3 regions of the Paenibacillus sp. D51F genome follow, and region 1 is predicted to be linked to each of the others. Evidence: riboswitches for the same ligand, from Rfam matches in the RefSeq annotation. Region 1 holds a riboswitch; each other region holds the start of a gene.
What was found. A riboswitch is a leader RNA that binds a small molecule or an ion and turns the genes downstream of it on or off. The one in region 1 is predicted to bind thiamine pyrophosphate.
Positions count from the first base shown of each region.

Region 1 (9,821 bases):
GACGGCATGAAGAAGCAGTCCCGCAGCGTAAGCGGCCTTGGCGGCGGGAAAATCGGCTATGCCACCCAGGACGCCCATGCCGACTTCGGTTATGCGGCGTTCAGCAACGATGTCGGCGGCAGCAGCGCCTGGAATGCGTACAAGCCGCTTCCAGGTACGATCGAAGCCGTCCACTACCGCAAAGGCGGGGAAGGGACCGGCTACCATGATCTGACGCCTGCCAATATCGGCGGCTCCTATCGCAGCGATGCGGTCGATATCCGCTCGTCTGCGGCGGAGGGCAAGGAGGTCGTCGGCTGGAACCAGACGGGGGAATGGCTCATCTACCGGGTCAATGTCGCCGAGAGCGGCATGTATGACATGAGCGCGCGGCTCGCCACGACCTTTCCGAACGTCAGCTTCCGCGTGTGGGACGGAGCGGCGGATTTGACCGGAGTCGTGCAGTCGGCCGGAAGCGGCGGCTGGGAGAACTGGGTGAACGTCTCCAAGAAAGGCCTCTATCTGACCGCCGGCTATCATGAGCTCCGCTTCGAGACGGTCCAGGGCGAGTTCGACTTCAGCAGCCTGTCGTTCGAGAGGGGACAGGCGCCCTCGCCGCTGGCCGACGACTTCAACGACGGCAACGACAACGGCTGGACGCGGTATGAAGGCGATTGGTCCGTCGCTTCCGGCGAGCTGAGCGCGGCTGCCGGCGGTCCCGCCAAGACGGTCATCGGCTCCGGCCTATGGTCCGATTATACGGTGGAGGCGGATGTGAAGCTGGTCGGGACGACCGGGGACGCCGGCGTGCTGGTGCGGGTCAACAATCCGTCGAACGGCAAGGTGCTCGCGAACAATCCCGATTACGTCCAGGCCTACTATGCGTTCATCAAGCCTGACGGGGTCTATCTCGGCAAAATGAATTACGGCTATCAAACGCTGGCATCGGCGCCGGCCGCGCTCGCCGCCGGCGCCTGGCACCGGATGAAGGTCGTCGCCGAGGGGAGCACCATCCGCGTCTACGTCGACGATATGAATGCCCCCAAGCTGAGTTATGCGGACAACAGCGCCCTTCCGTTCCTGCACGGCAAGGCCGGCCTCCGCTCCATGAACAACGCCACCCGATTCGACAACTTCTCCGTCTACGCAAGCCCTAGCTGAACAAGCAAGCCTCGGCTGAACAAGCAAGCCTCAGCTAAACAAGCAAGCCTCGGCTAAACAAGCAAGCCTCGGCTAAACAAGCAAGCCTCGGCTAAACAAGCAAGCCCTGCCGGACCGCGCTCAAGCGCAGTCCGGCAGGGCTTTTTGGGTTCCCTTGACATGCTCGCCGACAAGACAGCGGCGCTGCCAAGCGAGGGGAGCTATCGGCCGATATTCGGCACATCCTGCGGATGCGGCTCCGTGACAAGCTTCACCGCGTCTGCGTTGCCCTGCACCTGCTCCGGATTTTTGCAGCCGGGAATGACGGAAGTCACGGCAGGATGGCGAAGGCACCAGGCCAACGCCCAGGCTGCCATATTGACGCCCTCCGGCACTTCCTCCTCCGCGATCCGGCGCACCTCCTCCAGCCGCTGCCGCACCTGCTCCGCATCCTGGCGATGGCGCACGTCCGTCTCGCCGAATTCCGTGCCGGGCTTGTACTTGCCGCTCAGGAAGCCGCTCGCCAGCGGCACCCGCGCCAGCACGCCGAGATCCTGCTCCAGGCAGGAAGGGAATACCCGCTCCTCCGGCTTGCGGTCGAGCCGGTTGTACACGACCTGGATCGCCTGCGAGCCGACCTTCGATGAGGCGGCCGTCTGATGCAGGTTGTCGTTGCTGCCGATCGACGTGCCCAGATGCCGGATCTTGCCGGCCTGCACCTGCTTGTCCAGCGCCGTCCACAGCTCGTCGCTGTCGAAGGCTGCATCCGGGCCGGAATGGAATTGATACAGATCCACATAGTCGGTCTGCAGAGCCTTAAGCGATGCGTCGAGCTGCCTCACGACATCGTCTCCGGAGAATACGTCCGTACGCTTGAACCGCTCGTGGAAATGATGGCCGAACTTCGTCGCGATGATCCAGTCCTCGCGCCTCCGCCTGCCGATGTAGTTTCCGATGAAAGCTTCCGACAGATGATCTCCGTAACATTCGGCCGTGTCGATCAGGTTGATGCCGAGCTCGGCGCCCTTGTCCAAAATCGCGTCGACCTCGGCCTGCGCAAAATCCATGCCCCATTCCCCGCCGAACTGCCAGGTGCCGATGCCGACGACCGACACGTTCAGCTCTGTTTTGCCTAAACGGCGATACTTCATGTCCATCCCTCCTTATCCACAGATTACCTCCTGGACGGATGCCCAAGCAACTTTCCGCGTTTAGCCTTTCAAATCCTCGGCCCCGCTGACCGGCGGCCATAATACCTCTTGCCGCTTCCAGATTTTCACGTTATAGTAAGGATAATTTCCATAGCATGCATGGGGGCTCGATGAAGTCGGGCTGAGACTGCGGCCTTATGCCGCTGACCATTGATCTGATCTGGGTAATGCCAGCGTAGAGAGAATGCACCGCGCCGCCGGGCTTCATGCCCATCCTGCGCGGATATGCCTTTATTCCCTCTGTCCGCCGGCTTCCGGCGGGCTTTTCTCATGCCCCCCGGAGGAGGTTGGGCCGGGTCAGCAGCCATCTGTGGGGAACATTCCATTTTTCCTTGAGAGGGAGTCTGATTCTTATGTCCACCGCCATGCCCAATGCCGACCGTCCAAAAGGACTGACGCTCGCCGACATTCTCGTCACGCTTGTAGTAGCCGTCGTTTTCGGCATCATCTACCGCATCTGGAATCCGATGTACGACATTCTCAAGCCGCTCGGCCTGCATGCGGAGCAGCTCAGCTACGGCATGTGGTTCATGGCCGGCACCTTCGCCTTCCTCCTGATCCGCAAGCCCGGGGCGGCGCTGCTCGCCGAGACGGCCGCGGCCGCGCTGGAAGCGTTCATGGGCGGATCGTGGGGCGCCTCGACGATCGTCTACGGAGTGCTGCAGGGCCTCGGCGCCGAAATCATCTTCGCCGCCTTCCTGTACCGGAAGGCAGGTCCGATCGTGACGATCCTTGCGTCTCTGGGCTCCGCCGTCGTCTCCATTTTCATCGACGCCCACTACAGCTACATCGATAAAATGACCGCCTGGAACTACACCCTGTTCGTCTCCATGCGTCTGCTCGGCAGCGTCGTCATCGCCGGACTGTTCGCCTGGGCGCTGGCCAAGGCGCTGGAGCGCACCGGCGTGCTGAGCCTCATCCGCCCGGCATCGGCCAAGGATTACGAGGCGCTGGGGTAAGGCGATGAAAGCTGCAGACGTCATCCTGAAAGGCCGCATGCGCAGCAAGACTCCGACGAACGGCAGGGAGATCGGCGCGGCTTCGACGCCGCTTGCAGCTCCCGCATCCGCCATCGGGAGCGTCCGCTTGCCCTCTACGACGAATGCCTCCGGAATCGGCTCCGAACGGCAGCGCCATGCCGGCGAGGCTGCGCCTGCAGCGAAGCGGCCGCTGCCGCCCGTCCAAGATGCCGGGCCAGCGGCGCGCGTGGAGAACCTGCGGCTCCGATATCCCGGCGAAGACTCTCCGCTGCTCTTCAAAGGGCTGAGCCTGACCATCGAACGCGGCCAGAAGGTGCTGCTGCTCGGACCGAGCGGCTGCGGGAAGTCGACGCTGCTTCAGGTGCTCGGCGGCCTGGTGCCGTCGGCCATCCGCATCCCGATGAAGGCGGACTGCTGCCTTGTTCCCGTACGGCCCGGCTATGTGTTCCAGGATCCGGACTCCCAGTTCTGCATGCCGCATGCCGACGAAGAAATCGCCTTCGTGCTGGAGAACGCGGGCATTTCGCGCGAGGAAATGCCGGACCGCATCTCTCGCTGTCTTGATGATGTCGGCCTGTGTCTGGCAGACCCCCATTTTCCGGTAGCCGACATGTCCCAAGGAATGAAGCAGCGGCTTGCCATCGCGTCCATGATCGCCATGGAGCCCGATGCTCTGCTGCTCGACGAGCCTACCGCTCTCCTGGACGAGGAGGGCACACGGCAGGTATGGAGCTCGCTCCGCTCCGTCTGGGGCGGGCGGACCGTCATCATCGTCGAGCACAAGATCGCCGGCATCGCGGAAGATATGGACCGCGTCATCGTATTCGGACCCGACGGAAGCATCAAGGCCGACGGGTCTCCTCGCCTCGTGTTCCGGGAGCATCGGAAGCTGCTGCGGGAATACGGCATCTGGTACCCAGGCTTCTGGGAGGACTACGATCAGACTGCCGCAATCCGCCCATCAACGATGTCTCCGTCGTCTGCCGTCCGTTCCGCCGAAATGCTGCTCGAGCTGGACGGCCTGGAAGGATGGCGCGGCGGCCGGCCCAAGGTACGGACCGGCCTGCTCGCGGTGAACGCCGGCGACTGGATCGCCGTCACCGGCGTCAACGGAGCCGGCAAGAGCACGCTGCTGCTCGCCATCATGAAGCTGGTCAAGACCAAGGGAATCCTGCACATTCCCGGCGTTCCGGTCCAAAGCCTGAAAAAGCCCAGGGATATGGCCAGGCATGCCGCGCTGAGCTTCCAGAATCCCGAGTTCCAGTTCGTGACGGACTCCGTCCTCGACGAGCTCGCCTACTCCTTGCCGCGGTCGCTACGGGAACCCGAGCGAAGCAGCCGGGCAAGAACGCTAATGGAGAACTATGCGCTCGACGGCCTTGGCAGCCGCCATCCCTATCAGCTGTCGATGGGACAGAAGCGCAGGCTCAGCGTCGCGACGGCCATGGTCGGCGGCCAGCGCTTGCTGCTGCTGGATGAGCCGACCTTCGGCCTCGACGCGAGCGGCACGGTGCGGATGATGGAGCAGCTGGAACGGCTTCGCTCCGACGGCTGCGCCATTCTCATGATCACCCACGATCCGGAGCTGGTCCGGCGCTTCGCGACCCGGCAGTGGCTCGTCGACGGCGGGCTTGTTACGGAAAGGAGCGGCGGCACGGCATGCATCTGACCTTTTCCCATCGTGAAACCTGGCTGCATCGCGTCAACCCGACACTGAAGCTCGCCGCGTCCGTGCTGCTGTTCGTCGCCGCCCTGTTCGTCCACGACCCCAATGTCATGGCGCTGCTCGTTGCCGCATCCCTGCTGCCGCTGCTCGCTACCGGGCATCCACCTTTGCGCGTGCTGCTGTATGCCTCTCCGTTCCTGCTTGTGTTCGTCTCGTCGGCCTCCGGCATGATCATGTTCGGCACCGGCGCCACGCTCTGGTTCGAGCTCGGCCTGATCCGGATTACGGAGGAAAGCTTCTATCGCGGGCTGCATCTGGGGCTCCGCTCGCTCCAGGTCGCGGCGGTCGGACTCGCCTTCGCGCTGACGACCCGTCCGGTCGCCTTGTTCTACTCGCTGATGCAGCAGCTCCGGATGCCGCCCAAGTACGCCTACAGCTTCCTGGCCGCGCTCAATATGGTTCCGCTGCTGGCGGATGAATTCTTCACGCTCCGCCAAGCGCTCCAGATCCGGGGAGCCGGCCCCGGACGCCTAGGAATCTACGGCCGCCTGCGCATGTATGCCCTGCCGCTGCTGGCCCAGAGCATCCGGCGCGCCCACCGGATGGCCGCCGCCATGGAGGCGAGACGCTTCCACAGCGGCAGCGGCAAGCGCACGTACTATTACGTCTATGGCTGGTCGCGCATCGACGCCCTGTATGCGGTCTCCTTCGCCGCTCTCTGGCTGCTGGCATGGCTGCTCGGCACTCATTATCCGCTGCTTGCCGCAACCGATGTCCGTTGACGGACGAGGGCAGGAAGATCAGCATGGCAAGAGCGAATGCATCCGGCGAGCGGACGCTTGCACGCATACGAACAAACCCTCCCCCGGATTTCCCAGGGAGGGTCTGTTCCGCATTCGTTATTCGCCTTTTCTCGTTGGCAGGGATTTTCGCCATGGGCTTAAAGCTTTTCTGCTCTCCGGCCTTCATCTTCCTGCATTAGTCTTTCCTCTTCCAGGCTCTCCGCTTACGGTTCGTTCCCTTCCGCTGTTCGGCCCGCTCTATTTCAGCTGCTCCCACGCAATTCGGTCCAGCAAGGCGGATGTTTCCGCATCGCTGTACGCCCATTCCGGAGAAAGGACGCTTTGTTTCGGTACAAAGCTCCTCATCTCCACAAGGTACGGGACACCTCCGGATTGGAACGGATACGAGACGGCAAATGGTACTCCGCCATTCTCATATATCGTGAATTCCTTCCCGTTTTCCTCGACCTTTCTTGCAAGCGCCCTCCCTTTGCCGTATTGATCCACAACTTGCTGAAGCTCGTCGCCGTTCAGGACTTCCAGGAGCAATACCGACTCGTCCTTCTTCTGATAGATCAAGCTAAGAGAACGGATATCCTTTTTCTCGAAATCCCTTTCCGCCGTGTAGATCTCATTAGGGGTCAATTCCTCCACGTTTCCTGACAAGAACGACTTCTTGTCCACTCTGACCCCAATGTTGACAAGATCATAATCGGACATGGCGCTCGGCACGGAGTTGCCTGGATACATGATGTTCAACTCTTCCGTGCTCAACGATCGGTAGGTTCCTGCTACCAGCGTGCGGATGCCCTGCTCTTCGTCCACATAATACTTGTACTGCTTGAAGGAAAGCTTGGCCTCCTCTCCCCAGATCATTCTCTGCTTCAAATCGACATACTCGAACTCAGACATTTCCCTGAACGGCACCCCGTTTTCAGGTTCCATGTGATCATGCTTTTGGAGAGCCTCCTGATCGCGATCCATCACGTACGACAAGAGCGCATCGGTCAGCTTCGAGAGCCTCCCGTAGTCGATTCCGCTCTCCTTGTCCCTAACCGTTCGGAGGATGGAGTCGTCCGCAGCGCCGAGGGAAACAGCCGGCACGCCTCTCGCAGCGAAGGATGCATGGCTGCCGTCGGAGGACAGCTTCGTCTGTGCATCAATGCCCTTGCTGCGAAGATGCTCAGCCAGTCCGGAGGCCATGGATTTCCCTGTATCCTCGGAGAGAAGCAGGACCTCGCCGCCCTTGAGTCCGACCGTATCCAGATTCATGTCGGAAACGTGGACCGTTCGCGTATTCATCATGTTTGCGTAAGCTCCGCTGCCTTGCAGGCCGTTCTCCCTCCCGTTGAACACGCAGAAAACAAGATCGGAATAGAACGGCTTCGCAGCGGACGCCTGCTTCAACGATTCCGCCAGCATGACGAGCGAGCTGACGCCGGATGCGCGGGAGGCTCCTTCATAGATCGAGCCGTCCAGCTCCCCCATGGAATCGATGTGGGCCGAGATGACGATCGCATGATGGTCCGGACCGCCGGCCGACGTACCCGGAATTCGGCCGATGACGTTGGAGATTTCCGTCTCCTTGTCTTCATAGCTCATGTGCAAGGAAATGCTCTCAATGTCCGCCTGCTTGCGCTTCAGGAAATCATAGGTGTCCTCGTTGAGTTGAACGACGGGGATATCCCGAGTGCGCTTCAGGGGATATTTTTTGAATTCCTTGGTGCGAAGCATGATGAACCGAGGGTTCTTGCTTTTCGCCAGCTCGTAGTCTTCCTCCGATCCGGCTGCGAATGCGATCTGGTTGGTGAGAGATGCCGAGTCCAGCCTCAGCTCCGCTGTAGCGTCCAAATTCATCCGGATGACCCGCTCCATGAAGTGCTTGCCGTACACGAGCTGCTTCACGCTGCCGTCCTTCATGTTCACCTTCAAGGAAATTTCCTTTCGCTCGACGGACTGGTAAGGATAAGGAACGGCATAACCGCTTTCCTCCACTCGGTCGAGGCCGATCCGGGCGAATTCCCGCTCGATAGCTTGCACGGCCTGTTCGTTGCCCGCCGTTCCTGCGAGCCTTCCTTCCATTCGATCGTCCGTCAGCAGCTGGACGATTCTTTCCAGAGAATTCCCCTGCGACGATTCGCAGGCAGCCAGTGATGAGACCGACATGACAACCATAAGAAACATTGCGACAAGCCTCTTCGACAACTTCCCTTGCCCCCTCTGTTTGGTCATGCTACAGCGACAAGGACATTTTACCAATCCCCCCATTCAAATTCTATATTATTCCATGTGAAGCATTTATCTAAAAAAAGATTCCTCGGATAAAATCCAAGGAACCCCGTGAATGCTCCAAATCTAGGAATCATGCCATTTCTCCGCCGCTCCCGTCACCGTGACGGACGAGAAGATCGATTGATAAGAGCCCTTCAGCCCGCTTTTCTCGTTCATCGCCTCCTCCAGATATCGGCTGCTCAACTGCTTGACGGCTTCCTCGTCCAATTCCAGCCTCATGACTTCCTTCTTCTCGCTCTCATTCCATAGAACCGAATAGGAATAGCTGTTTATTTCCGGGAAGAACTGCGAGACCGCGTAAGCATGCTGCGCGGCGCTGCGGTACATATCCTGCTTGATCGGCACGGAGCCGACCTCCGGCACGAAGGAAACGTGAAGGCTATAGGCTTCGCCGCCGCCCTTCTCTTCCAGCTTGAACTCTTCGGTGAACCGGAACGTATTTTTCGTATAAGACGATACTTTATCCTCGATAAGCTTGCGGACCGAATCATCGCTCGGCTGAGGCGTGTTATTGATGGCATTGTTGACGGGTTCCGGCGCATTCGTATCGTTGGTGCATCCGGCAAGCAGCGCCGTGAATAATACCACGCACATGAGTACCGCCATCAGATTTGCTTTGAGCATTTTGTCCTCCTTAAGTCGAGTCTCGAAGCAGGGGAATGGATTTACCAGCCGTTAAGCCGTCTTAATACATAGTTATTGCTGCTTAAGAATGTCTTAGTCCTCGAGTATGCCTTGGTCTTATCGTCGCCAGTCGTCGTCGCTTCACGCGAATTGATCGCAGTCGTGCCGTTGTCTCCTGTGTAGAACAACACATGGTCGCCGCTTTTGACATAGAGATCATAGATCAGAATGTCAGCCGCGCTCACGGCTGCCGTATAGGTGCTGCTCGCCAGATTCGTCGTGCTCAGCTTGGAGGTGAAGCCGGCAGCGGAGGCCACGAATCCGGAGCAATCGAAGCCTGCCGTGCCGGACTGCCATCCCGCTGTGCCCGTATTGACGTTGCCGGCAAATTTCCCCTTGCTCATCGCATCTGCAAAGCTGGTCCAGGCCGAGCTCGATTTGGTCGTAATGCCGTCAAATCCTCCCCAAGCATACGGAATGCCGGTTTGGCTGGAAGGCTTCGACACCCCGACCAGGTAATCAGGAGTTGTAACGTTCGATGAGTCGGGATTGACCGCATTGGTTGAATTGTAGGTCCAGGCAAGCGACGAAAGGGAATTCGCGTTGGATTGGGTCGTCGTCCGGCCGTTCGGAGCCGTTGCCGCGAGGCCGATAGACGAAGGCTCGGCAGCCTGGGCAGCTTGATCGTAAGCCTGCGCGCTGTTCTTGATCAACGCTATTTTCGACGAAAATTGAGAGGGGTCTAGGAATCCTTTTTTAACGATGAGAACGGAATCCTGGAAGCATTGGATTTGATACAGCTCTCCCTGCTCCGTTGATTCCAGCACCATATTAGGTGAAAAGTAATAATTGTCGAGGGAGATGGGGGATATGGCAGCCAGCTTGTTTTGGACGTACTTCCGAACCGTATACTCTCCTGCGACCTTCGACGTGTTGACCTGATCGAACAGCTCCATGAGCAGGCCGCCCTTGTCATCGGCATTCAGGATTTGAGCGCTTCCCAGCAGTTCCGCTGCATGCAGCTCGATAGACGACGATCCCGAAGATTGCACGACAGCTGTGGATTTGTCTCTTTTCAAGCTGTAGCTTGTACGGGAGTCTGCGATGTATCCTGCCTTCTTGACAGCCTTGCCGTTCGCAAGGTCAT
Region 1 covers NZ_JBKFAO010000006.1:101,284-111,104, reverse strand. Annotated here, with positions in the region: gene ACLBWT_RS12890 (family 43 glycosylhydrolase) at 1-1,140, shown strand, start outside; gene ACLBWT_RS12885 (aldo/keto reductase) at 1,341-2,270, opposite strand; TPP riboswitch at 2,420-2,529, shown strand; gene ACLBWT_RS12880 (ECF transporter S component) at 2,684-3,289, shown strand; gene ACLBWT_RS12875 (ABC transporter ATP-binding protein) at 3,294-4,979, shown strand; gene ACLBWT_RS12870 (energy-coupling factor transporter transmembrane component T family protein) at 4,970-5,758, shown strand; gene ACLBWT_RS12865 (M28 family metallopeptidase) at 6,017-7,942, opposite strand; gene ACLBWT_RS12860 (hypothetical protein) at 8,114-8,674, opposite strand; gene ACLBWT_RS12855 (hypothetical protein) at 8,716-9,821, opposite strand, start outside.

Region 2 (9,821 bases), on a different contig from region 1:
TGCTGCAGTCCGCGCTGCTCAACTGGATCGGATACCCCGCGATGGCGATCCTCGTCCTGCTCATGTTCTTCTCCATGCCGCTGCTCAACATGGCCCCGGAATTCCTGACGGAGACATCCCATTTCTGGATCTACTCCTGGACTCCGCTGCGGTTCGCCGCTTACGGCTTGCGGGAAGTGATGTACTTCGGCGGCCTGGACTCGGCCGGCGGCAGCGCCTCCGTGCTGGCATGCATCGCCGGCGGATGCCTTCTGGCGCTGCTGGGATCGGGATGGAAGAAATCCCGGACCGGCAGCAAGGCCGACACGGTCCCGGCGTCGGCGTGATGGCCGGGCTTCTTTTCCGAGCCGGCTTCGGGTATCCTGACAGGACAGACAGCGGCAGAACCGGGCTCGACGCCCATGCGGTTCTGCCGCTGTTTTTTTGCCGGCGGCATCCGCCGACAGGGACGGACCGTTTGCCGCTTCCGTCCGCCCTCGGCAAGGAAGGAAAGCAGTCCAGTACAGAGCTTGCGAAAAAAGGGCTTGCAAAAACTAATTGCATTAGTTTATATTAAAGCTAATTAGATTAGTTTTAGTGAAGGAGCGGATTCTGTATGAAAACGGTTCGGAATCAAACGGTTCACCAGCTGGCCTTTCTCCCCCGCCTGTTCCCGGTCAATGCTTATTTCGTCGAAGAAGAAGACGGGCTGACGCTGATCGACGCCGCGCTTCCGTACAGCTCGAAGGGCATCCTGGAGGCGGCCGCATCGATCGGCAAGCCGATCGCCCGCATCGTGCTGACGCATGCACACGGCGACCATGTCGGAGCGCTGGACGCCCTCAAGGCGGCGCTGCCTCATGCTACCGTCCATCTGTCGGCCCGCGACGCAAGGCTGCTGGACGGAGATCTGTCCCTCGACGAAGGGGAACCGTCCACTCCGATCCGCGGCGATATTCCGAAAAACCTGAAAACCCGCCCAGACGCGCTGCTGCGGGACGGCGACGTGATCGGCTCGCTGACCGCCATCGCCGCTCCCGGACACACTCCCGGCTCGATGGCGTTCCTCGATGGCCGCAACGGGGCGCTGCTTGTCGGGGATGCGTTCCAAGTCCGCGGCGGCTTCGCCGTCAGCGGCCAGATGCGGATTCTGTTCCCGTTTCCCGCCATGGCTACCTGGAACGCGGATGTCGCGCTGGAGTCTGCCCGCAAGCTTGCCGCGCTGAAGCCGACGCTCCTCGCAGCCGGCCACGGACGCATGATGCGGCAGCCCGGAGCCGCTCTGCAACAGGCCATCCGGCAAGCCGAATTCCGCCAAGGAGTCAAAAGCCATGTCGCCGCGAATCGGTCTTGACCAAGCAGCGCTGCTGGGAGCTGCAGCCGAGCTTGCCGACGCCCAAGGCTTCGAGGCCGTGACGCTGGCGTCGCTGGCCCACAAGCTGAACGTCCGCTCTCCATCTCTCTACAATCATGTGGCCGGCCTGCCCGAGCTCCGGCGGCTGCTCGCCCTGAACGCGCTGGAGCGGCTGAACGGCCGCCTCGTGCTGGCGCTCGACGGCAAGCAAGGCGACGAGGCCATGCGTTCGTTCTGCGCCGCTTATCTGGAGTTCGCGCGGAATCATCCGGGACTGTACGAAGCGGTCCAGAGGGCTCCCGAGCCGGAAGACGAGCAGCTTCAGCAGGCCGGCGGAACCGTCGTGCGGCTTACGCTCGAGGCGATGTCCGGCTTCGGGCTGCAGGGCGATGCCGCCATCCATGCGGTTCGCGGCATCCGCAGCCTGCTGCATGGCTTCGCCTCGCTGGAGAGGATCGGCGGCTTCGGCATGCCGCTTGACCTCGACGTCACGTTTCGCATGCTGGTGGATACGTTTATGGAAGGCCTCCGGCAATTGGCAAAATAATCGAAGCGGCGCCCGGAGATGATCCGGGCGCCGCTTCGTGTTCAGGTATAATAAAGCCGGCGCGCGTTCGCGGCCAGCGCAGAGGCAGCCTCTCTCTCGTCCATCCCTCTGAGACGGGCGATTTCCCTGACCGACTCCCTCATCATGAGCGGATGGGTCGCCTGCCCGGCGAACGGCCCTTCGAACGGCCACGGACCGTCCGTCTCCGTCATGAGGCGCTCCAGCGGGTACGAGACGGCCAGCAGACGGATTTCCTCCTCGTAGAGCACATCCGGAGTGAGCGAAATGTAGAATCCGGCATCCGCGAGCATTCGCGTCACGGCCTCGTCTCCCTTGTACCAGTGGAAATGCGCGCGGGTAACGCCGTATTCCCTCAGCAGCTCCAGCGCCTTGGCGGCGTCCTCGTAGACGGCATGCAGGATGATCGCTCGTCTGGTATCGGCGGCAAGGGAGACGAATTCCCGCAGGATGCGCAAGTACCCCGCTTCGTCGAATTTCCGTCCCGCCGCTTCCGCCTCCGTCCGCATGTAGTAAGGGAGGCCGACCTCGCCGATCGCCAACGCCTCCCCGGCTTCATGGCGCTCCCGGATCCAGGCCAGCAGCGCCTGCATCTCTGCCTCGTCCGGAAGCTCCTGCTCCGGATGCCAGCCGTAAGCCGGCATGATCCGGCCCGGATGCGCCCGGGCGAGCTCCCGCGTCCGCTTGGCTGAATCCAGATCCATGGATACGGCGACCGCAGCCGTCAAGCCGCCGCTGAACGACTGCTCCAGCATGCTCTGCAGCTCATCCGCAGCATACTGCTCCAAATGAATGTGGGCGTCGATGAGCGGAAGCTGGGCCTCGCTCATCGACGCAGCTTCATTCCAGCAGTCCGAGGCATCGCTCCGGCTCTGCGGCGTCTGCGGAGAAGCCCCAGCTCCGGGGCGTTCCAAGGCAGCTCCAGCCGGCGGGGATGCCGGCTTTCCAGCTCCGGCGGCGATTCCCATCGGGTTCATAACGGCATATCCCCCTCTTCCAGGCTTCCGAGCGATTCATAGAGAGACTCCTTCAGCTCGCCGAACCGCGGATCGCTTCCCAGCTGTCCGCTGCGCGGCCGCGCAAACGGCACCTGGAGCTCCTGAACGACGACGGCCGGCGATGCCGACAGGACGAGCACGCGGTCGGACAGCAGCAGCGCCTCCTCGATGGAATGCGTGACGAACAGCACCGAGCGGCGCTCCTCCTCCCACAGCGACAGCAGCCAGCGCTGCATCCGCTGCCGCGTCAGCGCGTCAAGCGCTCCGAAAGGCTCGTCGAGCAGCATGAGCGGCTGCGGGGACAGCAGGGCGCGCAAAAACGAGACGCGCTGCTGCATGCCGCCGGACAGCACATGCGGATACGAGCGGGCATAGCGTTCCAGACCGAGCCTGCGCAGTCCTTCTCCGGCAAGACGCTTCGCCTCGGCCCGTTCTCTGCCCGCGATGCGCAGCGCCAGCTCGATGTTGCCCTGGACCGTCCTCCAGGGCAGAAGCGCAGCCTGCTGCGGCATGTACGCGGCGCGGCCGGCTCCCTCCGAAGCCGGCTTCCCGGCGAGCATGATCTCGCCCGAGTCCGACCGCTCGAGCCCCCCGATTAGGCTGAGCAGCGTCGTTTTGCCGCTGCCGGAAGGGCCGATGAGCGAGACGAACTCGCCTTCGCCCACAGTCAGGGACAGTCCGCCAAGCACTTCAATGACGCCGCCGCCGCGGCCGGCGAACGACTTGCGCAGATTCCGGATTTCAAGCACGTTCATCGTCCCCCCTCCTTGCGCGGACGCCAGGACAGCGCCAGCTTCTCCGCCCCTGCGACGGCTGTGAACAGCAGCAGGCTGAGCAGCACGACAAGCGCGACTCCGGCGAATACGAGCGAAGTCTTGAAGCCCTTGGAGGACAGCAGCATGAAGTAGCCGAGCCCCCGGTCGGACCCGATCCATTCCGCCACGACCGCGCTCGTGACGCTGTACGAAGCTGCGATCTTGAGGCCGGAGAACAGCTGCGGCAGAGAGCCCGGCAGCTCCAGGCTGAGGAAGCGGCGCCAGCGCCCCGCTCCGATCATCCGCATGTACCGCTCCAGGCCCGGATCCGCTCCCTGCAGGCCGCCGAGCATCGCGACGCAGACGGGGAAAAAGCAGACGAGCATGACGAGCAGCAGCTTGGGCAGCAGCCCGAAGCCGAACCAGATGACGAGCAGAGGCCCGATCGCGATGACGGGAATGTTCTGCGACAGGACGAGCAGCGGATAGAAGCCCGATCGCACGAGCGGCAGCAAATGCAGGACAGCTCCCAGCAGCAGGCCGGCGGCCGAGCCGCCGGCGAAGCCGAGCAGCGTCAGGCTCAAGGTCGCGCCTGTGTGCTGTGCCAGTCTCTGGCGCGCCGCCCAGGCATCGCGGGCGATATCGCTCGGGGCGGGCAGCAGCCACGCCTCCGTCCCGGACAGACGCACGGCCGCCTCCCACATCAGCAGGAAGGCGGCCATGACGACGACCGGAGGCAGCAGAGCCTCCCATCGGATCGTTCTACTGTCCATCCGGGTATTTCTCCAGCAGCCGGTCCATCGAAGCGCCGTTCTCCGGGTTGTAGTAAATCTTCACCTGAGAGATGACGGACGGGCAGCCCATCGCCGCCATCTCCTCGCTCATCTCCGCGACGACGGCGAGCAAGTGCGACAGTTCTCCCTCCATCGTCGTCTCGAGCGGCGCGACACGGTACGGCACGCCGGCCTCCTTGATGATCTCGATCGCCCGGTCCACGTACGGAAGCACGCTTTCCCCGCCGGGCGTCGTCGGCAAAATCTGAATGCTCACAAGTGCATTGGCCATATCCGGTTCCCTCTCCCCGTCAGCCGGCATCAGGATGCCGGCAAGTAATCGTTCGTGAACGCCTTGGACAGATCCGGCAAGGTATCGAGCAGCTTGTGCTCATGCATCCATTCGGCATAGTTCGTCCAGACTTCCGCCTTCTGCTCGCCCCAGCGCGGAGCGTCATCCTGATATTTGGGGCTCAGCCATTTCTGGCTGGCGCGCACCAGCTCCGGATTGAGGTCCGGAACGGCCTTGATCAGGATGTCCGCGGCGGCGTCGGGCTCGGAGATCGCGTAGGCGTAACCCTCGGAAGCTCCGGCCATGAACGCCTTCACCACATCGGGGCTGTCCTGGATCAGCTTCTCGCTCGTTTCCAGCACCGGCGTGTAGTAATCCAGCTTTTTGCTGTAGTCGGTCAAGTACACCATGTTCAGCTTCTCCCCGCGCAGCTCCGCCTCTACCCCTGTCCAGGCGTAATAGATCCAGGCGAAGTCGATATTCCGCTTCACGGCGGTGAAGAAGTCCGCGTTGCCCATGTTGACGATCTTGACCTTGCCGACATCGGCGCCCTGCTCCTGCATGAGCGAGGAGATGATCTCCTGCTCGACCGGGGCTCCCCAGCCGCCGTAGGTTTTGCCCTCGAATGCTTTCGGGTCCTTGATGCCTTTGGCCTCAGGCGAAGCAAAGCCGGAAGTGTTGTGCTGGATGACGGCAGCCAGCGACACGAGCGGCAAGCCCTCGCTGCGGGCGAGCGTGATGTTCTCCTGGTAGCCGACGCCGAACTCAGCCTCTCCCTTGGCGACCAGCGTATCGGCGGCCGTCCCCTCCGGCGGCTGCACGATCTCGACGTCGAGGCCGTGGTTCAGGAAAAAGCCTTTGTCCCGAGCGACATACAGGCCGGTATGATTCGTGTTCGGCGTCCAGTCGAGGACGACCTTCACTTTCTTGACCGGTGCGGCCGTGGCGCCGACTCCCGCGCTGCCGGAAGGCGCCGGCGTCGCCGTGCCGCTGCTCCCGTCATTCCCGCTGCCGGCTCCGTTCCCGTTGCCGCAGCCTGTCAGCAGCGTCGCCAGAACAAGCGCGGCCAGCCCCGCTTTTTTGCCCATCTTGCTTGAAATGCCCATGTTGCTTCCCCTTCTTTCTCTCGCAGCCGTGAGCCCGGCCGGGCCTTGTCCGGAGCGCCAGCGCCAGCATGAGAGGGACAATAAAAAAAGACGCCTCCCAAGGAAGACGTCTTCGTCACGTGAATCCCGTTGCGCCCGAGGGCGGCAAAAGGCTCGGCTGACATGCGGTTCCTACGCTGGCATTATCCAGATCAGGTTTAACGGGTCGGGATGCTTCTCCCCTCTCAGCCGGCGTACGCCAGCTCCCCAGGCTCATTCGGTTGTCAATAGAGCCATTATAGCAGAGGAGCCTTTTATTGCAACCTTCCGTGTCGAAATTTGCGGGCGCGGCATCATGTAGAGCCGGCTTCCGGACTTTCCGAGCCTGAAGACGGCCGCCGCTTGGCGCCAGAGTCGGCCGGGCTTCGCCAGCTTTGTTTTGTTCGCCGTCTCCGCTGCCAGAGCCTTGACTCTCCTCCCGCTGTCCTTTTTGGCTGCCGCCGGCTTGCGAGCCTTGATCGGCGCCTGCCTATCCGTCCTGGTTTCCAGCCTTTTCGGCGCTCCCATCGGCGCCTGCCTGTCCGTCCCCCGGCTGTCCGCCTCGGCCCGTCTCGGCGCCGCCGGCTGCCTTTCCGGCACCGCTTTGGCTGCCGCCGCCGCTCTGACCGCCGGCCCCGCGGCCCTTGGCCTGCCCGCCTGCTCCCGCCTTTTCGCCGCCTTGCCCCGCTTGCCGCTGCGCTTTCTTTTTGACCCAGCCGATCCCCATGACAAGCATGAGCAGCGGAAGCGCGATCTGGTAATAGGGACTGAATTTCAGATAGACGGTCATGCCGGCCCATAAATGCTGCGACAAGGCAGGCTCCAGGAGGCTCGCCGTGAATATGAGCGGAGCCATGACGAGGGCGCCGGCCCGATAGGGAACTCCCCAGGCTGTCTGCAAAGCGATGACCGAACCGAAAAACAGTCCGGTCGCCTTGACGTACAGCCCGATGTACAGCAGCAGCGTCACGAGAATATCGAGCCTCTCGAGAAAGTTGAACAGCCGGATCTGCTCCACCGCCTCCAGCGTCGGAAGCTCGGCGAGCCGGTACAGCTCCGGACCGAGCACCATGATCAGCACCATGTTGACCGCGATCAGGAACAGCGAGACGCCGGCATAGGCGCCATAGGACGCGGCGCCCGTGGACGGAGACCGCCTCGCGTAGTTCCAGAACATCATCAGCACGATGACCTGTCCGAACGGAAACGACAGGATATCGGGAAACGCCGCATGCAGGACAGGTCCGAAGCCGTTCTCCAGCACGGGCCGCAGACGGTTGAAGTCGAGCAGGCCTGCCGCCAAAAACAACCCCAAAAGGGAAATGTAGCTTACGGCCAGCACCGGAATCAGCACTTGGTTGACCCGGAAGAAAGCCTCGACCCCCTGCTTGGCGGTGTAATAGACGATTCCCGTCAAGACCAGCATCGTGCACCACATCGGCGTCTGCGGCAGCAAGGTGGCGGAGATCAGCTCCCCGAAGTCGCGCACGTTGCGCATCGATTCCAGGGCGAAGACGACAGCCAGCGCCGCGCCGAGCAAGCCGCCGAGCAGCTTGCCGAAATGCAGCTTGTACAGCCCGACCAGATTCGTGTCGGGGGCCCGGTTGTAGAGCGCGCGGTAGACGAGCAGCAGGCAGAAGCCCGCGGCGGCAGCGATGCTGATCGCAATCCAGGAATCCTGTCCCGCCTCGGATCCGAGCTCGTACATCGGCGTGCTGCCGATGGTGAACAGCACGAGGAAGACGGCGATCTGCCCCGCGCTTACGCTTGCTTCCTTGGCTTTCATGCCCTCACTTCCTCTCCCGGCTGTCCTCGCTCGCCTGCTCGTAGGAACGGTTGCTCCGGCCTGTCTTGATCAGTCCGACATCGACCCCGATTTCGGCTTTCATCTCGGGGTAGAGCCTGCTGTTCCACTCCGAAGCGATTCCTTTCCATGTACGCGGGTACTTCCGCCGCACCGCTTCTCCGATGCCGGCCACATCCGCCTTCAGTCTCTGGGAAGCTTTGAGTCCGTCCTCGATGTCGGATCGGACCTGCTGCCCAAGAATCCGCTCGATGCCGGCAACCGCAGCCGGGTCATGAAGATTTCCACCGCATGTATACTCGAACAAGGTTGCGTCCGCCTCCACATTCGCCTGAAGCAGCCAGCCGTCTCCGCTCCTCGCAGGCTTCATCTTCGTCTTGAGCCCGGTGATCCTGGCGCTGTTGACCTTGGGCCCTCCCTCGCGGCACGGAAAGGAAATCGTCGTCCCGGACACTTCGCTGCGCAGCCAGAGCAGGCCCCGGCTCTCATTCGTGCGGATCCAGCCGATCATATGGTCGTCCCGGAACAAGGCCAGCTTCTGCAGCCTCACCTTCGAAGGCGTCGACGTGTTCTTGTTCGCGTCCACATTGCGCACGCCTTCGCCCGATCCGCTGATCGCGATGCCGGGGGCGGCCGAAGCGTGAAGGGGGCCCAGCAGCTGCAGCAGCATCGAATAGACGGTCTGGGGCCGGAAGTTGCCCCCGCTCTCTTTTTCCAGCGCGATCAGCTTCGTCAAGGCGTTGCCCGATATTCTCTCCATCGGAAGCAGCTGCTCCAGGATGGGCCGGGCTTCGCCATCGGTCACGAACACCATGACCGTCTCCCGGGAATTGCCGTTGCGGAGATAGACGTCCAGCAAGCCGCCGATGCCCTTGCGGGCGGCACGCTCGCCGATGACGACGACTTGGTTGTGCCCGAAGTAGAGGCTTCGGGACATTTCCTGCGTCGCCCGGGCTACGGCGCCCCGTACGCTCTCTCCTTCCGTAGAGAAGACGTTGACCGGAGATTCCGTCGTGCTGGCAAAGCCGTTCTGGGAGGAAATGGCGCTTGGAATGACCAGCTGATAGCTGATTTTCCATTTCCCCTCCTCGGTGACGTCGATACCGGTCGCCGCGATGATGCCGAGCTCGTTGAGCTCCTTCCGGTCCCAGCAGCCCGCAAGCGGAAGGAACACCAGCGCCGCCGCCAGCAGCAGCGCCCAACGGCCGAAGATGCCCCGGCTCATGAATGCTGGCGCTTGGGCTTGCCTCCGGGCTGCCTGCGCCTGCCTCCCTTCTGCGCGATGACCGGCCGTCTGACGAGGCTCCAGCGCGGCGCCCGGACGAACGTATCCTTCCATTCGCCCTTGACATACGGAGCGACCGGCTTGAGGTAAGGCACGCCGAAGGAATACAGGCCGGCGAGGTGGATGATGACGAACAGATCGACCGAGATGATGCCGACAAAACCGAGAATTCCCGCGCTGATCATGAGCAGGAAGCGGATCAGCCGCGCGGCGATGGCGATGTTGATCTGCGGCACGACGAAGTTGGAGATCGCCGTGAAGGCGACGATGATGACCATCGCCGCGGACACGAGCCCCGCCTGCACGGCGGCCGTGCCGAGCACGAGCGCTCCTACGATGGAGATCGCCGGTCCGATGGCGCGCGGCATGCGCGCCCCCGCCTCGCGCAGCACCTCGAAGGTCAGCTCCATCAGGAATGCTTCCACCAAGGCCGGGAACGGGACGCCCTCGCGCTGCGCGGACAAGCCGATGAGCAGATTGCTCGGAAGCATCTCCTGATGGAAGGTCGTGATGGCGATGTAGAGAGCCGGCAGATGCATGGATATGAAAAAGGCCGCGATCCGGATCAGCCGCAGGAAGCTGGCGATGTCGAAGCGCTGATAATGATCCTCCGGCGACTGGAAGAAGCGGAAGAACGTCACCGGACCGAGCAGCACATAAGGGCTGCCGTCGACCACGACAGCGAAATGCCCCTCCAGCAGCCCGGCCGCCGCCTGGTCGGGACGCTCCGTATTGAGCACGGTCGGAAACGGCGTGAACGTGGAGTCCTGGATGAATTCCTCGATGTAGCCGCTGTCCAGGACGCTGTCGATATCGATGTCATCCAGGCGCCTGCGCGCTTCCTGCACGATGCCGGAATCCATGATGCCGCTCATGTACAGCAGCGACACCT
Region 2 covers NZ_JBKFAO010000001.1:185,845-195,665, forward strand. Annotated here, with positions in the region: gene ACLBWT_RS00880 (YhgE/Pip domain-containing protein) at 1-326, shown strand, start outside; gene ACLBWT_RS00885 (MBL fold metallo-hydrolase) at 596-1,333, shown strand; gene ACLBWT_RS00890 (TetR-like C-terminal domain-containing protein) at 1,311-1,880, shown strand; gene ACLBWT_RS00895 (TatD family hydrolase) at 1,922-2,875, opposite strand; gene ACLBWT_RS00900 (ABC transporter ATP-binding protein) at 2,872-3,651, opposite strand; gene ACLBWT_RS00905 (ABC transporter permease) at 3,648-4,424, opposite strand; gene ACLBWT_RS00910 (thiamine-binding protein) at 4,414-4,716, opposite strand; gene ACLBWT_RS00915 (ABC transporter substrate-binding protein) at 4,746-5,822, opposite strand; TPP riboswitch at 5,973-6,081, opposite strand; gene ACLBWT_RS00920 (GerAB/ArcD/ProY family transporter) at 6,331-7,626, opposite strand; gene ACLBWT_RS00925 (Ger(x)C family spore germination protein) at 7,631-8,869, opposite strand; gene ACLBWT_RS00930 (spore germination protein) at 8,866-9,821, opposite strand, start outside.
Region 2: another riboswitch for thiamine pyrophosphate. It lies ahead of ACLBWT_RS00915 (ABC transporter substrate-binding protein); the one in region 1 lies ahead of ACLBWT_RS12880 (ECF transporter S component).

Region 3 (9,821 bases), on a different contig from region 1:
GATCTGACCGCGAATCGGATGGATGGACTCCGGCAAGCCGAACATCCGCTCGAATTCCCCGGACCAGGCGCCCGTGCAGATCAGCAGCTTGTCAGCCTCGTGTTCTCCGGAATAATCTGTCGCGAGAGCGACGGACCGCTCCCCGGAACCGGTTGTCCTCAAGGCAAGCTCCCGCAGGCTGCCGGCTCCGCTTATCATCCTGATTCCGGCCAGCCTGCAAGCCTCCGACAGCGCCGCAGCGAGGCGGGGCGCCTCGACGTGGGCTTCGGACGGCGTGTAGATGCCGCCCGCCGCTCCCCGCGCGAGCAGCGGCTCCAGACTGGCCAGCTCGGCGGCGCTCAGCAGCTCGGCTCCGCTGCCGGCCGCCCGCTGCCAGTCCAGCCTCGAGCGCAGCGGGAGCAGATCCGCTTCATGATAAGCGACGCCGACGCTGCCGGTGCGCTTGAGCCCGACCTTCATGCCGCTGGCTTCCTCGATGTCTGCCGCCCAATCCGGATAACGGAGCAGGCTGTCGGCGCACAGCTGGAAGAAAGCATCCGGCTGCTCGGCATTTTCCGAGTACGGTGCCAGCATGCCCGCCGCCGCTCCCGTTGCCTGCCCGCCGAAGGCGCCCTTGTCGATGATCGTCACCTCGCGGCTTCCGTCTCTTGCCGCCTCGTAAGCGCAGCTCAGCCCGATGATGCCGCCTCCGAGGATGAGCACCCTTTCCCTCACTGCCTCCACGCTCCCGAGCGATCGGCTTGGCGCGGGTACAGGGCGCCGGCTTCCGTGCTGCTCGCGGAGGCATAGGGAAGCGCGGGGATGCGGCCGGCGAGCCTGGCCAACCGGCCGGCGCGGATCGCGAGCGCCATCGCTTCGGCCATCGCCACGGGATCTGCCGCCCGCGCCACCGGCGAATTGGCCAGCACGGCGGATGCCCCGAGCTCCATCGCCAGAGCGGCGTCCTTCGCCGAGCCGAGTCCGGCGTCCACGATGACGGGGACCGGCGATTCCTCCGCGATCAGCCCGAGGTTGTACGGGTTCAGGATGCCGAGTCCGGTCCCGATCGGGGCTCCCCCCGGCATGACGGCCGCCGCTCCGGCTTCGGCCAGCCGACGGCAAAGGACGGGATCGTCCGAAATGTAAGGCAGCACCGTGAAGCCTTCGGCCGCAAGCCTATCCGTCGCTCTCAGCGTCTCCAGAGGATCGGGCAGCAGCGTGCGCGGATCCGCGCTGATCTCCACCTTGATCCAGCTGCCAAGCCCGGCCGCTCTGGCCAGGCGCGCGATCCTCACCGCCTCGTCCGCATTGCCTGCGCCCGACGTATTGGGAAGGTAGATCAGCTTTTCTTCGGGCAGATGCTGCAGGATCGAATCGTCCTCAGGCTGCTCCAGATTGACGCGGCGGACGGCGAACGTAATGACCTCCGCACCGCTTGCCCGCAGCGCCTGCTGCATGACGGCCGGGCTCGGGAAGCGGCCCGTTCCGAGGAAAAATCGCGAGGAAAGCCAAGTCTCGCCTACTTTCCAGGCATCTCGGCCCAGCTCCCGCCCCGGCTGAAGCTTCGCATGGCCAGCGGTTTGGACAGCGGCTGGATAATCGGTTTGAGCTTCGGTTCGATACTCGGTTCGATATTCGGTACGGGACTCTGTCTGAGCCTCTGTTCGAGTATCTGTCCGAGACTCTGTCCGAGACCCTGTCCGAGACCCTGCTCGAGCCCCCATTTGATCTTCCATCATTCAGCCTCCCCCTACAAAGTGGACCAGCTCGATCTTCATTCCATCCGCCAGCCGATGGCGGCTCCAATCCCCGCGCGCCAGGATGATTCCGTCCGCTTCGGCGACAATCCTCTGGCCGGATAGGCTGTGCGACTCGACCAGCTCCTGAAGCGTTGATGAATGCGTAAGGATTTCCTTGCCGTTCAATGTGAGCCGAAGCGGATTGCCCGGTCGGGAAGCAGCTCCATATGAGTCGGTCAGACCGGCTGCAGCCATGCTTGCGGCTGCGATCAGGCTCCGCAGCTCGTGGCAGACAGCTGCGGGATCGGAGCTGCCGACAACCGCGGAGACGGCGCACAGCCTCCTGGCCCCTGCGGCGAGCACCTCGCCTGCGTTGCCGGGATGGATGCCGCCGATGGCTGTCCATGGGATGCGCACATGACGGGCCGCCTGGCGGACGTAATCCAGCGTGACCGCCGCCCGGCCCGGCTTGGTCGCCGTCGGGTACACCGGCCCGACTCCGATATAGTCGGCGCCGGCTGCCTCGGCCTTCATGGCCTGCTCCAGGCTATGGGTGCTGACGCCGACGATCCGTTCCGCACCGAGCAGCTCCCTCGCATCGGCGATGGACATATCGTCCTGCCCGAGATGGACGCCGTCGGCCTCGGCTTCAAGCGCGAGCACCGGATGGTCGTTCACGATGAACGGCACTCCGTACTCCCTCGTCAGCCTGCGCAGCATCCCCGCTTTTTCTCCCAGCTCCCGCAGCGAAGCTTTTTTGTCCCGCAGCTGCAGGATATCCGCTCCTCCCTCAAGCGTCTCCCGCATGACATCCTCCAGCCTTCTTCCGGGATGGCAGCCCTCGCCCGTAATGACGTACAGGCTGAACTCAAGCTTCTTCATCCTTGGCCTCTCTCTCCGGCGCTTCCGCACCCAAATAATGAAGACACCATTCCCAAGCCGTGTCAGCGTCCGCTGCGCCTTGCGCAAGCACTCTGCCGTCCGGGAACACGACGAGCTTCCCGTTGTCCGGGAGCACTGCCCGCAGCAGATAAGGATTGAGCGTCAGCCGGCAGCCCAGCCTCTCCAGCCTCTTCTCGTACCTTCCGGGTTCGGCAGGCTCCAGCTGCAGCTGGAATGTATCGCGGCCGCACAGAACGGCCGTATTTTGGCGGCGGAGGTTGCCGGCAGCTTCCGAGGCTGCTTTTTCCGGCCATCCTTCCGGAAGGATGGCCCTTCCGCTTGCAGGAGAGCGCCTGGATATCTTCGACCGGACGTTTGCAATCGAGGGATTTGTTTCCTTCGCCAGGACGTCCATGCTGGAATCCAGCTCCGCTCGCGTGCCGGTTCCCCCCGAAGCCTTCGCGCTGCCGCAATGCCGACAGCTAGCCGAAGGATCGGGAAGCTTCGTTTCACGCATGCTGTACGGCCACAAGGAGACGCTTGCGAGCGTGCGGCGCATCTCATCCCGGCCGCCTGCCAGCCATTTGAGCGCTTCAGCCGCCTGCAGCGCGGCGACCATCTCCACAGCCGGCGAGATCATGCCCGCCGTTTCGCATGTATGGCCGCTTTCCTGCTCTTCCTCGCCGCCGATCAGGCAGCGCAGGCAGCAGGTCGCGCCGGGAATGAGCGGAGCGCTCATCCCGGCCGCCCCGGCGACGCCGCCGTACAGGAAAGGAATGCCTACACGGAAGCAGTAATCGCTCAGCACGAGCCTGGCCGCGGCATTGTCCGTACCGTCGAGCACCAGATCGGAGCCGACCGCGATCTTCTCCAGCACGCCGGGAGCCGTGAAGTCGGCGGCAAACGCCTTGACTTCCACCATGCCGTTGATCACTCTCAGCTTCCGCGCAGCGGCCTCCGCCTTGGGAAGCGCCAGCCGCGCATCCTCTTCGTCGAACAGCATCTGCCGCTGCAGATTGCTGAATTCCACGTAGTCGCGGTCGGCGAGCCGCAGCTCGCCTACCCCGGCACGAGCCATATGCTGCGCCAGCGAAGCTCCGAGCGAGCCGGTACCGGCGACAAGCACGACGGCCTGGCCGATCCGCCGCTGCCCTATCCAACCGATGGGAGCGAAGCGAATTTGCCGGGAATATCGTTCCTGAATGGCGTCTTGCGCCTCGAATCGGCTTGTTGCCGCCGGATCAAGCATAGATGCTGCCGCCTCCGGCCTTGAACGCCTCCGCCTGCTCCTTCATGCCCGCCTCGATCGCCTCCGCCGTGTCCAGCCCTTCCCTCTCCGCGTAATCCCGAATGTCCTGCGTGATCCTCATGCTGCAGAACTTCGGCCCGCACATGGAGCAGAAATGCGCGCTCTTGGCGCCTTCCGCGGGGAGCGTCTCGTCGTGGTAGCTCATCGCCCGCTCGGGATCCAGCGACAGATGGAACTGATCGCGCCAGCGGAATTCGAATCTGGCCTTGGACAGAGCGTCGTCGCGCTTTCGGGCCTGCGGATGGCCCTTGGCGAGATCGGCGGCGTGCGCGGCGATCTTGTACGTGATGACGCCTTCCTTCACGTCCTCCCGGTTCGGCAGTCCCAGATGCTCCTTGGGTGTCACATAACAGAGCATCGCCGTGCCGAACCAGCCGATCATAGCCGCGCCGATCGCGCTCGTAATATGGTCATAGCCCGGCGCGATGTCCGTCGTGAGCGGACCGAGCGTGTAAAAGGGAGCCTCGTCGCAGACGGCGAGCTGGCGGTCCATATTTTCCTTGATCAGATGCATCGGAACATGGCCGGGACCTTCGATCATGACCTGCACGTCATGCTTCCAGGCGATTTTCGTCAGCTCGCCGAGCGTGTCCAGCTCCGCGAACTGCGCCTCGTCGTTGGCGTCCGCGATCGACCCCGGCCTCAGCCCGTCGCCGAGCGAGAAGGTCACGTCGTAGGCTTTCATGATTTCGCATATATCCTCGAAATGCGTATACAGGAAGTTCTCCCTATGATGGGCGAGGCACCAGGCCGCCATGATGGACCCTCCCCGGCTGACGATGCCCGTAACGCGCTTCGCTGTCAGCGGCACATATCGGAGCAGCACGCCGGCATGGATGGTGAAATAATCGACCCCCTGCTCGGCCTGCTCGATCAGCGTATCGCGGAACACCTCCCAGCTGAGGTCCTCCGCTTTGCCGTTCACCTTTTCCAGCGCCTGATAGATCGGCACGGTCCCGACCGGAACCGGAGAGTTGCGGATGATCCATTCTCTCGTCGTATGGATGTTCTTGCCGGTGGACAGATCCATGATCGTATCGGCTCCCCAGCGGGTCGCCCACGTCATCTTCTCCACCTCCTCCTCGATCGAGGAGGTCACGGCGGAGTTGCCGATGTTGGCGTTGATCTTCACGTGGAAATGCCGCCCGATGATCATCGGCTCGCTCTCGGGATGGTTGACGTTGGCCGGAATGACCGCTCTTCCCGCCGCGACTTCGGAGCGTACGAATTCCGCTTCCATCCCCTCCCTCAGGGCGATGAACTCCATCTCGGGGGTTACGATGCCCTGCCTTGCGTAATGCAGCTGGGTGATGTTGCCCCCTGCGAGAGCTCTCAGCGGCAGCCTGCCGGATGGCGGGAAAATATCCGCTCCCCTCTCGGCGGCTTTGCCGGCGTCGGAGAATCCGTTGTCCTCGGGCTGGACGATCCGGCCCTGATAGGCCTCCGTGTCTGCCCTCTCTGCGATCCAGCCTCTTCGCATGGGCGGCAAGCCTCTCGAGACATCCGCCTCGTAATCGGTGTCCGTGTAAGGACCGCTTGCGTCATAGATTCTCAGAGGCGCATTGGGAATGGACTCTCCGCCCACCTCGCTGTCCGAGAGCGAGATTTCCCTCATCGGAACCCGGATATCCTCCCGGCTTCCCTGCATGTAGACTTTGCGGCTGCCCGGCAGCGGCTCGGTATGTATGGCCATGGAAAATCAAAAGCCCCCTTAACGGATCTTGATATCCGCCAGGGGGCTGCACGCTTGGAAATGCCGGTCATGCCTTTAGTTCCCGATGGTCTGCGCCAAAAAACGCAGGCTGTCCGGGACACTCTACTGGCCGCTTCCGCCTTCATCGGCAGATTGCGGCAAGCAGATTGGGTGCGCCTATTCCTCCGCCGCCTCCCGCCGGAGGACGGCAAAAAGCCGCCTCCGGTCTGGAAGCGGCGAAAAGAGGCACAAGCCAAATAAAAGGCATGTTCGACCACTTTCCTACGCTGGCATGACCCAGATCAGGTTCGAAGGGACCAAAGCTTGCGCTTTATCTCAGCCCGTGCGGGCGCCCCTAGTGGATATCTTGGTATGACTATAAGCCGGGGTGGTGGAAGTTGTCAACCTCGTCGATTCTGAGAACAAGAAGGTAGGATCCCGATTTATCTCGATAACTCAAATATTTCATTAATAGTAAAGCCTCGAGTTGAAATTCTCCTCCAGATTCCGATAGACCGAGCCATGCATCTGCTCTAATTCTCGAACTAATTGTTCATGCTCCGACTTCGAGAATGTTAGCAGCGGATACGAACCTTTCAAATGCTGCAAAAAGTCAATTCGGTACGGGGTTGGCGGATGCGTAAAATCAAGTCTTGAACCTTCAGCCCTTACGACATGGCGGATGCGTTCAAGCTCGCGTACAGGAATTTGTTCCGCATAAGCTTTCCACTCCGTGATGAAGTCTTCGGCCTGCCGAGAGAAAATAAAACGATGCAAGCAGCTCTCGAACGGACTGTCGTAATGCAATTTTTCCAGCAGCCCAATCATGGCTTGCTCGCCGCTGACTTTCACGCCAAGATAGTCGGCATAATATTCGCTGCGCTGCTTGTTGAGATGCAGCAATACGAGCACCAGACGTGCAATCGTCCATGGTATGAACGACAATGCTTTCATCAGAATATCCGATAAAAGATATAAAATGGCCATATAGCCTTCTTGAGTCGCTCCCCGAGCCGGAGTGAAAAAGTAGTACCATTGCTCCGCAGCGATATAGGCACTCCAAACATACCGATTGCGCGTGACATCATGATTGGCTCCATGAGCCGTTTCATGCGCAATTAGTGCTATTTTTTCTTGAGGGCTGCAGATAGCGAATAACGGGAGACCCAGCGTAATGACTTTACGACCTCTCCAGCCGAGCTGTGTAAAGGATGCATTGAATTCTTCATTGATCTGCACGCCATATACGCGCGAAGTGCCTAATGAATCCGAGACTGCATCAACGACTCTATATAGAGTCGGATAGTCTTCGCGGGAGATCAGGCCTTTCTTATCGACGCTACCCAAGCGAGGAACGGTAATGATCTGTATGGCTACCATCAACATGCCTATTGCCGTAGGAAACCAATGATTGGAATGGTATGCAACGATAAGCCAAACTCCGCTTATGAACATGGAGAGCGAGACCAGATGAATTATTGTCGCAACCAAATATAACAGCAGATTCGCTTTAAGCTTGTCCCGCCAGTCTCCGTTGCTGATCGAGTATTTGACCTCTTCAAGCATCTGTTCGCCTTGCCTCACGCCCAGCTTGTGGTATAACCGTGAAAATCGATCTCTCATATCAGGCGTGCGCGGTTCTATATTCCAGCCGCATTCGCACCACGACTGGAATTGCTGATCGCAGGGCACATTTTTACCACATCGCGGACACGATATCGTAGCTTGTCTGTCCAAGCCATTTAAAGACAACGAATTCATTCTGTTCCTGCTTTCTCCGGTCATCCTTATTTGAATTCCCAATAATAACCATTATATCAACTTTCTTTCCAATCTGGTAGATTAATTAATCAGCAAAAAACAGCCTTGGCCAACTAACGTTCAAGGCTGTGAATCTATTCCTCCAGCAACCCTCCCCACCGGGCAGCCGTCGCCTCCCAGGTGAACTCGGCCATGACCCGCTCGCGCCCCCGGCGTCCCATCTCCTCGCGAAGCCCCGGATCAAGCAGCAGCTGAAGAAGCCGGGCCTTCAGCTCCGTCTCTAGCCGGTCCGGCTCCACGAGAAATCCGGTGCAGCCGTCGACGATGATTTCCTTCATCCCGCCTGCTTTCGTCGCCACGACCGGCAGGCCGCAGGACATCGCCTCGACGTTCACCAGTCCGAACGATTCCCTCGCTCCCGATGGCACGACAGCGGCATCCGCCGCCAGGAACCAGTTCGGCACTTCCGGATAAGGGACATAAGGAATGAACCGGATGTGGCGAGGATACCTCTTGCCGAGCGCCTTCAGCGCACGGCTGTACCGGGTCGTCCGATGCGAGCCGTAGTAAGGGCTTCCGACGACAGCGAGCAGCACATTCGGGTGGAGAGCGATGATATCCGGCATGACGCGCAGCAGATGATGGACGCCCTTGAGCGGAATAATTCTCCCCACGAATAGAAGCACGTCCCTGTCCTGCCAGCCCCTCTCATGCCTTAGCGCTTCCCTGCGCGCGGCTCCCTCCGGCTCCCAGCGGGAAGGAAAACGCTCCGTGTCCACGCCGAGATGAACGACTCTCAGCTTGTGCGCGGCCTCGGGAACCTGGCCTGCCACCGTATCCCGCAGGAATTCGCTGTTGACGATAATTTTTTCCGCAGCCGCAAAGCTCCTCTTCAGCCTATCCCTGCTGATGACTTTCGGTGCAATGAAGGAGGAGGAATGCAGGTTGATCCATATTCTCGCATCGGGATGGCTCCGCTTCATCTTGAGCGCATAGCCGGGACGATTCGCCACTTCGATGAGATCCGGACGGAAGTTATGGATGGCCCCGCTTACACTGCGAAGATAAGCGGATTTGTCGCCTGCGGGAAACCGTTCGCAGCGGACCCCGTCGATCTGTCCGACAGCACCGAGCCCAGCCCCCGAGCGGCCGTATATCCGGGCTTCAGCTTGCTCCGCCACTAGAGGCGCCATCTTCTCGATGACGCGTTCCACGGAGCTGCTGCCGGCTGAAGGAATGGGGAAGGAACCCGGAGTGACGAAAGCGACCTTCAGCTTCTGCAACTTGCTTCTCCCCTTCCTGCATGAAAGCTTGCTGCTCCAGCATATTCTCCGAATGGCGAACCCGAAAGGGTCACGCGTCCTGCAATGGCAGAAGCCGTGCCGTTTTAGGCTTCATCACGAAATCTCTACAATGCCTAGACCGAACGCTTTCCTGCTGTACCGGATGACTGATATCGTTTTCAAGGGATGGTTGGGCAGTTCTCAATGCGGTGAATATATACCCGCGAGTATAATATTGTCATCCTAATCCAGATTCAGATTATAGTTTATCAAACTGAGCCAAGGAGGAAAGTCCATGAGCGCATCCCCTGCATCCTTGCCCCGAAGAGGCAGAGCATTGAAGGCTCTCGACCCGCTCGCCTTCATCCTTGTTATCGTCATGAATTCTCTGGCCGTCCTGCTCCCTCTGGGAGGGAAAACGACCAAAGAGCTGTCCGACCACTATCCGCTTCTGCTCACGCCGCCGGGATATGTCTTCACCATCTGGAGCCTGATCTACCTGCTCTTGGCCGGGTTCATCGTTTATCAATGGACTCCGCAGGGCAGCTCGCGCAGCAGCGTGCGGTCCATCGGCTTCTGGTTCGTCCTGAACGGGCTGGCCAACTCGGCCTGGATCGTCGCCTGGCATTACGAGCATGTCGGGCTCAGCGTCCTCATCATGCTGATTCTGCTCGCGTCCTTGATCGTCCTCTATGCCAAAACACAGCGCCCTTCTTCGAGTGCGACGGCAGGCGAGCAGCTGCTGGTCCAGCTTCCGTTCAGCATCTACATGGGGTGGATCAGCGTCGCGACGATCGTCAACGTCTCTACCTGGCTGTACAGCCTGGATTGGAACGGCTTCGGCTGGGGAGATGCGGCTTGGGCTCGGATCGGACTTGGGGCAGCCGCCTCGCTCGGCTTGGCCGTCGGCTGGATTTTCCGGGATCCCTATTATGAGCTTGTGCTCGTATGGGCCTTCATCGGCATCGCCGGGAAGGACGTCCAGCCTGCCGCGGTCTCGTCGGCGGCCTGGGCTCTTGCCGCTCTCCTCGCGGCGTGGGCCGTCCTTCAAGCCGTCCGCCGATATCGCTTCCATTCGTTGAAATAACTCCCTCATACGCCCGATTTCATTGCTTTGTCCATGCGGATGTGGCACACTAGTCGGGACGGCCTATGCCGGCATAGGTCCGCAAGAG
Region 3 covers NZ_JBKFAO010000002.1:590,068-599,888, forward strand. Annotated here, with positions in the region: gene thiO (glycine oxidase ThiO) at 1-714, opposite strand, end outside; gene ACLBWT_RS06335 (thiazole synthase) at 711-1,703, opposite strand; gene thiE (thiamine phosphate synthase) at 1,719-2,600, opposite strand; gene ACLBWT_RS06345 (ThiF family adenylyltransferase) at 2,587-3,849, opposite strand; gene thiC (phosphomethylpyrimidine synthase ThiC) at 3,842-5,602, opposite strand; TPP riboswitch at 5,865-5,969, opposite strand; gene ACLBWT_RS06355 (M48 family metallopeptidase) at 6,071-7,363, opposite strand; gene ACLBWT_RS06360 (glycosyltransferase family 4 protein) at 7,498-8,646, opposite strand; gene ACLBWT_RS06365 (tryptophan-rich sensory protein) at 8,942-9,733, shown strand.
Region 3: another riboswitch for thiamine pyrophosphate. It lies ahead of thiC (phosphomethylpyrimidine synthase ThiC); the one in region 1 lies ahead of ACLBWT_RS12880 (ECF transporter S component).